2 regions of the Rhizobium sp. BK312 genome follow, and region 2 is predicted to be linked to the other one. Evidence: riboswitches for the same ligand, from Rfam matches in the RefSeq annotation. Region 2 holds a riboswitch; the other holds the start of a gene.
What was found. A riboswitch is a leader RNA that binds a small molecule or an ion and turns the genes downstream of it on or off. The one in region 2 is predicted to bind FMN.
Positions count from the first base shown of each region.

Region 1: another riboswitch for FMN. It lies ahead of ribB (3,4-dihydroxy-2-butanone-4-phosphate synthase); the one in region 2 lies ahead of FHT85_RS02405 (6,7-dimethyl-8-ribityllumazine synthase).

Region 1 covers NZ_JACHZP010000002.1:566,007-569,411, reverse strand. The annotation lists gene FHT85_RS07280 (tetratricopeptide repeat protein) at 1-275, opposite strand, end outside; gene FHT85_RS07275 (DUF4242 domain-containing protein) at 299-574, shown strand; gene FHT85_RS07270 (hypothetical protein) at 772-978, shown strand; gene ribB (3,4-dihydroxy-2-butanone-4-phosphate synthase) at 1,336-1,968, opposite strand; FMN riboswitch at 2,078-2,219, opposite strand; gene FHT85_RS07260 (glucose 1-dehydrogenase) at 2,321-3,103, opposite strand; gene tpiA (triose-phosphate isomerase) at 3,163-3,405, opposite strand, start outside.
Region 2 covers NZ_JACHZP010000001.1:500,502-503,906, forward strand. The annotation lists gene FHT85_RS02395 (ABC transporter permease) at 1-589, shown strand, start outside; gene FHT85_RS02400 (ABC transporter ATP-binding protein) at 601-1,662, shown strand; FMN riboswitch at 1,769-1,914, shown strand; gene FHT85_RS02405 (6,7-dimethyl-8-ribityllumazine synthase) at 2,004-2,480, shown strand; gene FHT85_RS02410 (VOC family protein) at 2,540-2,890, shown strand; gene phnF (phosphonate metabolism transcriptional regulator PhnF) at 2,930-3,405, opposite strand, start outside.

The DNA.
Region 1 (3,405 bases), on a different contig from region 2:
TTCAACGAGAAATGCACGGCGACATCAGCAGATTCGAATAGATAAAGATGCCCATCACCTGTAAAGTTCTCATGCCGCCGACCGTATTGGCTCGCAAGCGTCTGAGACAGGTATCGATATTCGGCGATTGTAGTTGTGATGGAATCGCGCGAAACCCTGTTCCAGACCGCTGAGTGTCGGACAAGATCTGTAAACACGGCGGCAAAGTAGATGTCCATTCGCAACTGCCGAAGTTTCAGGCGATCGGGCAGCAGGTTAAACGCATCCGCTGTCATCGCTCAACCAAAGGACAACCATCATGCCACAGTACATGGTCGAAAGACACCTGCCCGGCATCACTGCTGATCAACTGGGCGCTGCGGCCTCCCGCGCGAAGAACGTCACGGCGGAGATGACGAGCCATGGCAAACCCGTTCGCTATCTTCGGTCAACATTCGTTCCGTCCGAGGAACGATCTTTCTGCCTGTTTGACGCCGCATCGGAGCAAGATGTGAGGGAGGCAAACGAACGCGCGGAACTCCCGTTGATTCGGATTACCGAAGTGAAGCACATCTCTGCCGACGACGTAATTTAGCACCGCAGAATAAGAGCAAGAAACCAAACGGCTTCCGGAATATTCTTCCAGCTATGCCCGACCGCTCACCGTGCTTGTGGGGTCACTACCAACTGTGAAGTTTTCGCTGCTCCAGAAAGTCGTGAACGTCCGCGGCCGTTGAATAGCTGGTGTCTTCGGCCTCGTGCTACCTGTGCCGCGAACCCGGAGAATCCCGAATGCCTCACGACCCCTCGTCACCGGTTCCCGATGACGCCAAGACCGCTATCATTCTCGCCCATGAAGCGGGCGCAGCGACCGACACAAAATGGATGGACACCTTATGGTCCGCGATCGCCCGCGCCTTGCTGACGGTCTCGGGCTTGCCGGGACGACAGCACATACTTCGGCCGAATCGGGCCGGTAAGGCTCGAGTAACTGCCTGAGCTGGCCGGCGCGCAGTTCCTCCCCACCATCACGCATGTCTCGAGCGCAATGCCAAGCTGCCAACGATTTAAAAGTCTCCTTTCTTCGACGGCCGAGATGCACGGAGGCGTTGCTATCCGTGCACTGGGTCGAGCGACATGCTGCCGCCATCGGTCGCGATCGCCACGCCCCTATCACTACCCGGACTTTAATACCAACATCGGCTACGCGTTGTGCCTCTCGGGCCGGCTGCGCCAGGTCGAGCTAATTAAGCCGTTCACGATCGCATTATTAGCACTGCGCTTAAGCGCATACGAGGCAGAGCGCACCGGATTGCCGTAGCGCTGCGTTGCCACCGCCGGCGACTGTTTGAGACTTTACGCTGCCCTGATCTTCGTCTCTGCATCGCGGTCACGGTAAGCGATCAGATCCTCAATGGTGATAAGATGGAGGCCATGCCGCTCGGCGAACACTTCAAGGTCGGGAAGGCGCGCCATGGTGCCATCGTCTTTCGCGACCTCGCAGATGACTCCGGACGCGGAAAGGCCAGCAAGCCGGGCAAGATCGACAGCAGCCTCAGTGTGCCCCGGCCTTCCGAGTACACCTTCGGGATGAGCGCGCAACGGGAAGATATGGCCGGGTCGGGCGAAGTCCTCAGGACGCGCATCCTTCGTCACCAAGGCGCGGACGGTCGCAGCGCGGTCGGCCGCCGAGATGCCCGTTGTCGTCTCCGGGATATAGTCGACCGAAACGGTGAAGGCGGTCTTCAGCATCTCGGTGTTGTTAGGCACCATCAAGGGAATGTCGAGTTCGTCCAGCCGCTCGCCTTCCATCGGCACGCAGATCAGACCGCGCGCGTGGTTCATCATGAACGCTATGGCCTCCGGCGTGATCAATTCCGATGCGACGAGCAGATCCCCTTCATTTTCTCTGTCGCGGTCATCGACCACAACCACGATGTCACCACGGCCGATCGCGGCGATCGCATCTTCAATTCGGGAAATTGCCATTTCAATGCCTTTCAAGGGTTAACCGCTTTACCGGCCGCATGACCAATGACGGCCACAAATATCCCTTGGGCGAACAGGCGTAGGAACGTCGCAACCCGCGACGCCCGCTGCATGCTCTCTTCCATCCGGACTATACCGTCGGCCCCGGCCTCTCACCGGATCTGCTGACCTTCCATTCGCGGAAGCGCTCGCGGGCTCCGGGTTTCCCCGATACCGCCGGTGGGGAATTGCACCCCGCCCTGAGAACAAATCTAACATAAGGGACCGGACCTCATCTTTGCAAGAGGGCCACGCCACCTTCCAACTTCCGAACCTTGCGATGCGATCGAACACACCGTTCTGGAATATTGAATTACGACATGATCAGTCCGCCGTCGACGTTAATGGTCTGGCCGGTAATATAGGCAGCATCGTCGCTCGCAAGGAAGGTCACGAGACCGGCCACGTCTTCGCCGGAGCCTGCGCGCTTCATCGGAATGCCTTCGACCCATTCTTTCATCAGTTCGCCGGGGCCATAGTTGCCGAGCAGCTTGCCCCAAGCCTGGTCGTTATAGGCCCACATGTCGGTTTCGATGATGCCTGGGCAGAAAGCGTTTACAGTGATTTTCTGCGTGGCAACTTCCTTGGCGAGGCTCTGGGTGATGCCGACGACGCCCATTTTTGAAGCGGCATAGTGCGGCGTATAGATGAAGCCGTCGCGAGCCTGTCCGGACGCTGTATTGATGATGCGGCCACCGCGGCCATGCTTGCGCATCCGGGCGATCGCTTCCTGGGCGCAGAGAAATACGCCCTTCGTGTTGACGGCCATTACCTTGTCCCACTCCCCTTCGGTCATGTCCTCGATCTTGGCGATGGTGATGACACCGGCGTTCTGGATGGAAACGTCTACTGTGCCAAAGGCCTGTTCCGCTGCGTCGTAGAGCGCGATGACGCTTGACTTGTCGGTAACGTCGCCGACGAAGGAGATCGCCTTGCCGCCGTCTGCCTTGATCTGCTCGGCAACTGCATGAACGCTGTCTTCGTTGGCAGAGACAACGAGGTTCGCGTCCTCGCGGGCAAAGCGTTTGGCAATCGCGGCACCGATGCCACGACTTGCGCCGGTTATGACCACCGTCTTGTTTTCGAAGCGTTGCATTCTTTTTTCCTTCCAGGACGTGGCTGTACGCGCTCCTCAACCGGAGTGCCCGCTCAAATTCACGTGGCTGCCAGAACAATCTCGGCGAAGTCCGATGCATTCAACGAGGCGCCGCCGACCAGAGCGCCGCCCACATTGCGCAATCCGAAAATCGCCGCAGCATTGACACCTTTGACGGAGCCGCCATAGAGGATCCTAACGGCACCGCCATCGTGTCCGAAACGCTGCTCGAGCCCCTTGCGAATGGTGGCATGGACCTCTTCGATCTGTTCATGCGTCGGCACCAGACCGGTCCCGATCGC
Region 2 (3,405 bases):
TATGTTCGGTATGCTGCTCGTTGTCCCCACGGCCTATTGGGTGCGGTTGCGGTTGCCGCAGCTCCGCCCTGTCGTGGAATTCATCACCTTGATGCCGTTGGTCATTCCGGCCATCGTCATCGTTTTCGGCTATCTGCGGCTCTATAATTCGTCGTCGATCCTGCCGCTGACCGGCTATAATTCGACGACGAACATTCTGCTCGTCTGCTCCTACATTGTATTGTCGCTGCCCTATATGTATCGTTCGGTCGATACGGCGATGCGTACCATTGATGTCGGCACGCTGACGGAGGCTGCCGAAAGCCTTGGTGCAAAATGGACAACCATCATGTTCAAATGCATCTTTCCGAATGTCATGAGCGGTGTGCTTTCCGGAGCATTCATCACCCTTGCGATCGTCATGGGCGAATTCACCATGGCATCGCTGCTCAACCGTCCGGCATTCGGGCCCTACATGCAGCTCATGGGCGCCAATAGAGCTTACGAGCCCTCTGCCCTGGCCATCATCGCGCTTGCCGTTACCTGGCTCAGCATGGGCCTGTTGCAGCTCGTTTCCCGTTTCTCAAAATCCGCTCCGATTAAGGCGTAAGGCTTCTCACCATGGCTTTTCTCGAACTCACCCACATCAAGAAGTCCTTCGGCGACATTCACGTCGTCCATGATTTCAATATGCAAATCGAGAAGGGAGAATTCGTCTCCTTCCTCGGACCGTCGGGCTGCGGCAAGACGACCGTGCTGCGCATGATCGCAGGTTTCGAAACGCCGACCGCCGGCACCCTGTCGATCAATGGCAAGGACCAGCGGGCGCTGAAGCCGAACCAGCGCAATATCGGCATGGTCTTCCAGGCCTACGCATTGTTTCCGAATATGACGGTGCATGACAACGTCGCCTTCGGCCTCAAGGTGGCCGGCATGGCAAAGCCTGACATCGACAAACGCGTCAAGGAGATGCTGGCTCTCATCAAGCTCGATCATCTCGCCGGCCGCTATCCCTATCAGATGTCCGGAGGCCAGCAGCAGCGCGTAGCGCTCGCCCGCGCCATCGCCGTCAAGCCGCAGGTGCTCCTGCTCGACGAGCCGCTCTCGGCTCTCGACGCCAAGATCCGTATCTCGCTGCGCGAGGAAATCCGCGCCATCCAACAGCAGCTCGGCATCACCACTGTCTTCGTGACGCACGATCAGGAAGAGGCGCTGTCCATCTCCGACCGTATCGTGGTCATGAATGCAGGCCGCGCCGATCAGATCGGCACGCCGTTCGAAATCTACAACAAGCCGGCAACCCGTTTCGTCGCCTCCTTCGTCGGCACGCTGAATCTGATCGAAGGCAAGGTCGTCGATCCCGACAGTAACCGCATCATGATTGGCGATCAGGGCGTGACCCTGAAGCAGTCGGTGACCGCCTACAAGCCGGGCGATACCGTATCGCTTGCCCTGCGTCCGGAAGCCGGTTCGCTGGCGGAATCGGCCAAGGGCGATACAGCCCTCACAGGCGAAGTCTCCTCGGCACATTTCCTGGGCTCGGTCATCCGCACCCGCATGAATGTCGCCGGCAACACGATTTCCTTCGACATGTTCAACAGCCCGGGCATGATGCCTCCGAGTGTTGGTGAGAAGGTGACGTTGCGTTTTGCCTCCTCCGACCTCCTCGTCATTCAGGACTGAGAAAGAGCCCTCCATCGCCGGGTCATTTTGGAAAATTATTCGCAGACGCCGGGCCAAAACCCCTGCGTTTTTCTTTGATTTCCATAAGGCAAAGCATCTATAGTCCACGCGTTCTCAGGGCGGGGTGCAATTCCCCACCGGCGGTATGGGGAGTTTCCTCGAGCCCGCGAGCGCCTTCCGGATTTCGGAAGGGTCAGCAGATCCGGTGAGATGCCGGAGCCGACGGTATAGTCCGGATGGAAGAGAGCAAGCAGGATCGTACCTCCTCCGCGCGAGGGGTGCTGCGATGTTGCGTGTTCGCCCAAGGGATATTTGACAACAACCCTTGAAAGGCAAAATTCATGACCATTTCGATTTCTACCCAACCGAGCCGTATCGCGATCATTCGGGCCCGCTGGCACGCCGATATCGTCGATCGCTCGGTCGATTCCTTCGTTGCTGAATGGCAGACGGTCGAAGGCGCACCGCCGATCGATATCTTCGAGGTACCCGGGGCGCTGGAAATTCCGCTGCACGCTCAGACGCTTGCCCGTAACGGCCGCTATTCCGCGATCATCGCCACCGCTTTCGTTGTCGACGGTGGCATCTATCGCCATGAATTCGTCGCCAATACGGTTCTCGATGCCATGATGCGCGTCCAGCTCGATACCGGGGTGCCGATCCTGTCGGCGGTCCTGACGCCGCATCACTTCCAGGAATCGGAAGCGCATATCCAGTTCTTCAAGGAACATTTCATCATCAAGGGCCGTGAAGTCGCCAGCGCCTGCCGCCACATCCTGGCGGAGCGCGGCAAGCTGCTGCCCGCCGTCACAGTTTAAGCTTAGCATGGTGGAGGCGCGGCATCTGCCCGCCTCCATGTCCACCAGGGAGGAAGTCAGTGGCCGTCCTACGCATCATCCCGAACCTGCCGGCAGCCGATCCAGACACGGCTCGTCTTTTCTATCATGACCTTCTCGGCCTCGACATCGTCATGGATCACGGCTGGATCCTCACCTTCGCCTCCGAAGCGGCAACAGTGCCGCAGATCAGCGTCGCCAGCGAAGGCGGTTCGGGAACGCTCGTCCCCGACCTTTCCATCGAAGTCGACGATGTCGACACGCTCTATCAGCGCGCCACCTCCATGGGCTTCGGCATATTGTATGATCTCACGGACGAGCCATGGGGTGTCCGCCGCTTCTATGTCCGCGACCCGTTCGGCAAGGTCGTCAATATCCTGTCCCACCGCTAGTTCAAGCTCGCGGAGAGCCTCAAGGGTTCCCCGGCACTCTTACCGCAGATCGAGATTGAATGTGGTGCGCTCGGCCGGCCAGACCGATTCCGAATAGGTGATCGGCACTCCGTCGGTATCCGCATCCACCTTGCGCGTCACCAGCAGCGGCACGGATTTCGGCTGGCGCAGGATCCGCGCTTCGTCGGCCGTCGGCATACGCGCCTCGATCTCCGTCAATAACCGCTCGTAGTCAGTGACACCGTAGCTGGCGAGCGCCGCCGAGATTGTCGGATGCTGTAATCTAGCATGATCGAAATCGGGAAAACGTTCGGCAGGATAATAGGAATCCCCCAATTCCACCGGAATGCCGTCGGCCGTCATGACGCCGCGACGATGGATGACCGGCGCGCCGATTGCGATCTTCAGATGGGCCGCGACGCGTTCGGTCGCCGGCACGATCTCGTGAACGAGCAGCTCGCCGCCCGGTTCGAAACCCTGCTCGATCAGATTTTTGTGGAAGCGGGTGCGCTTCG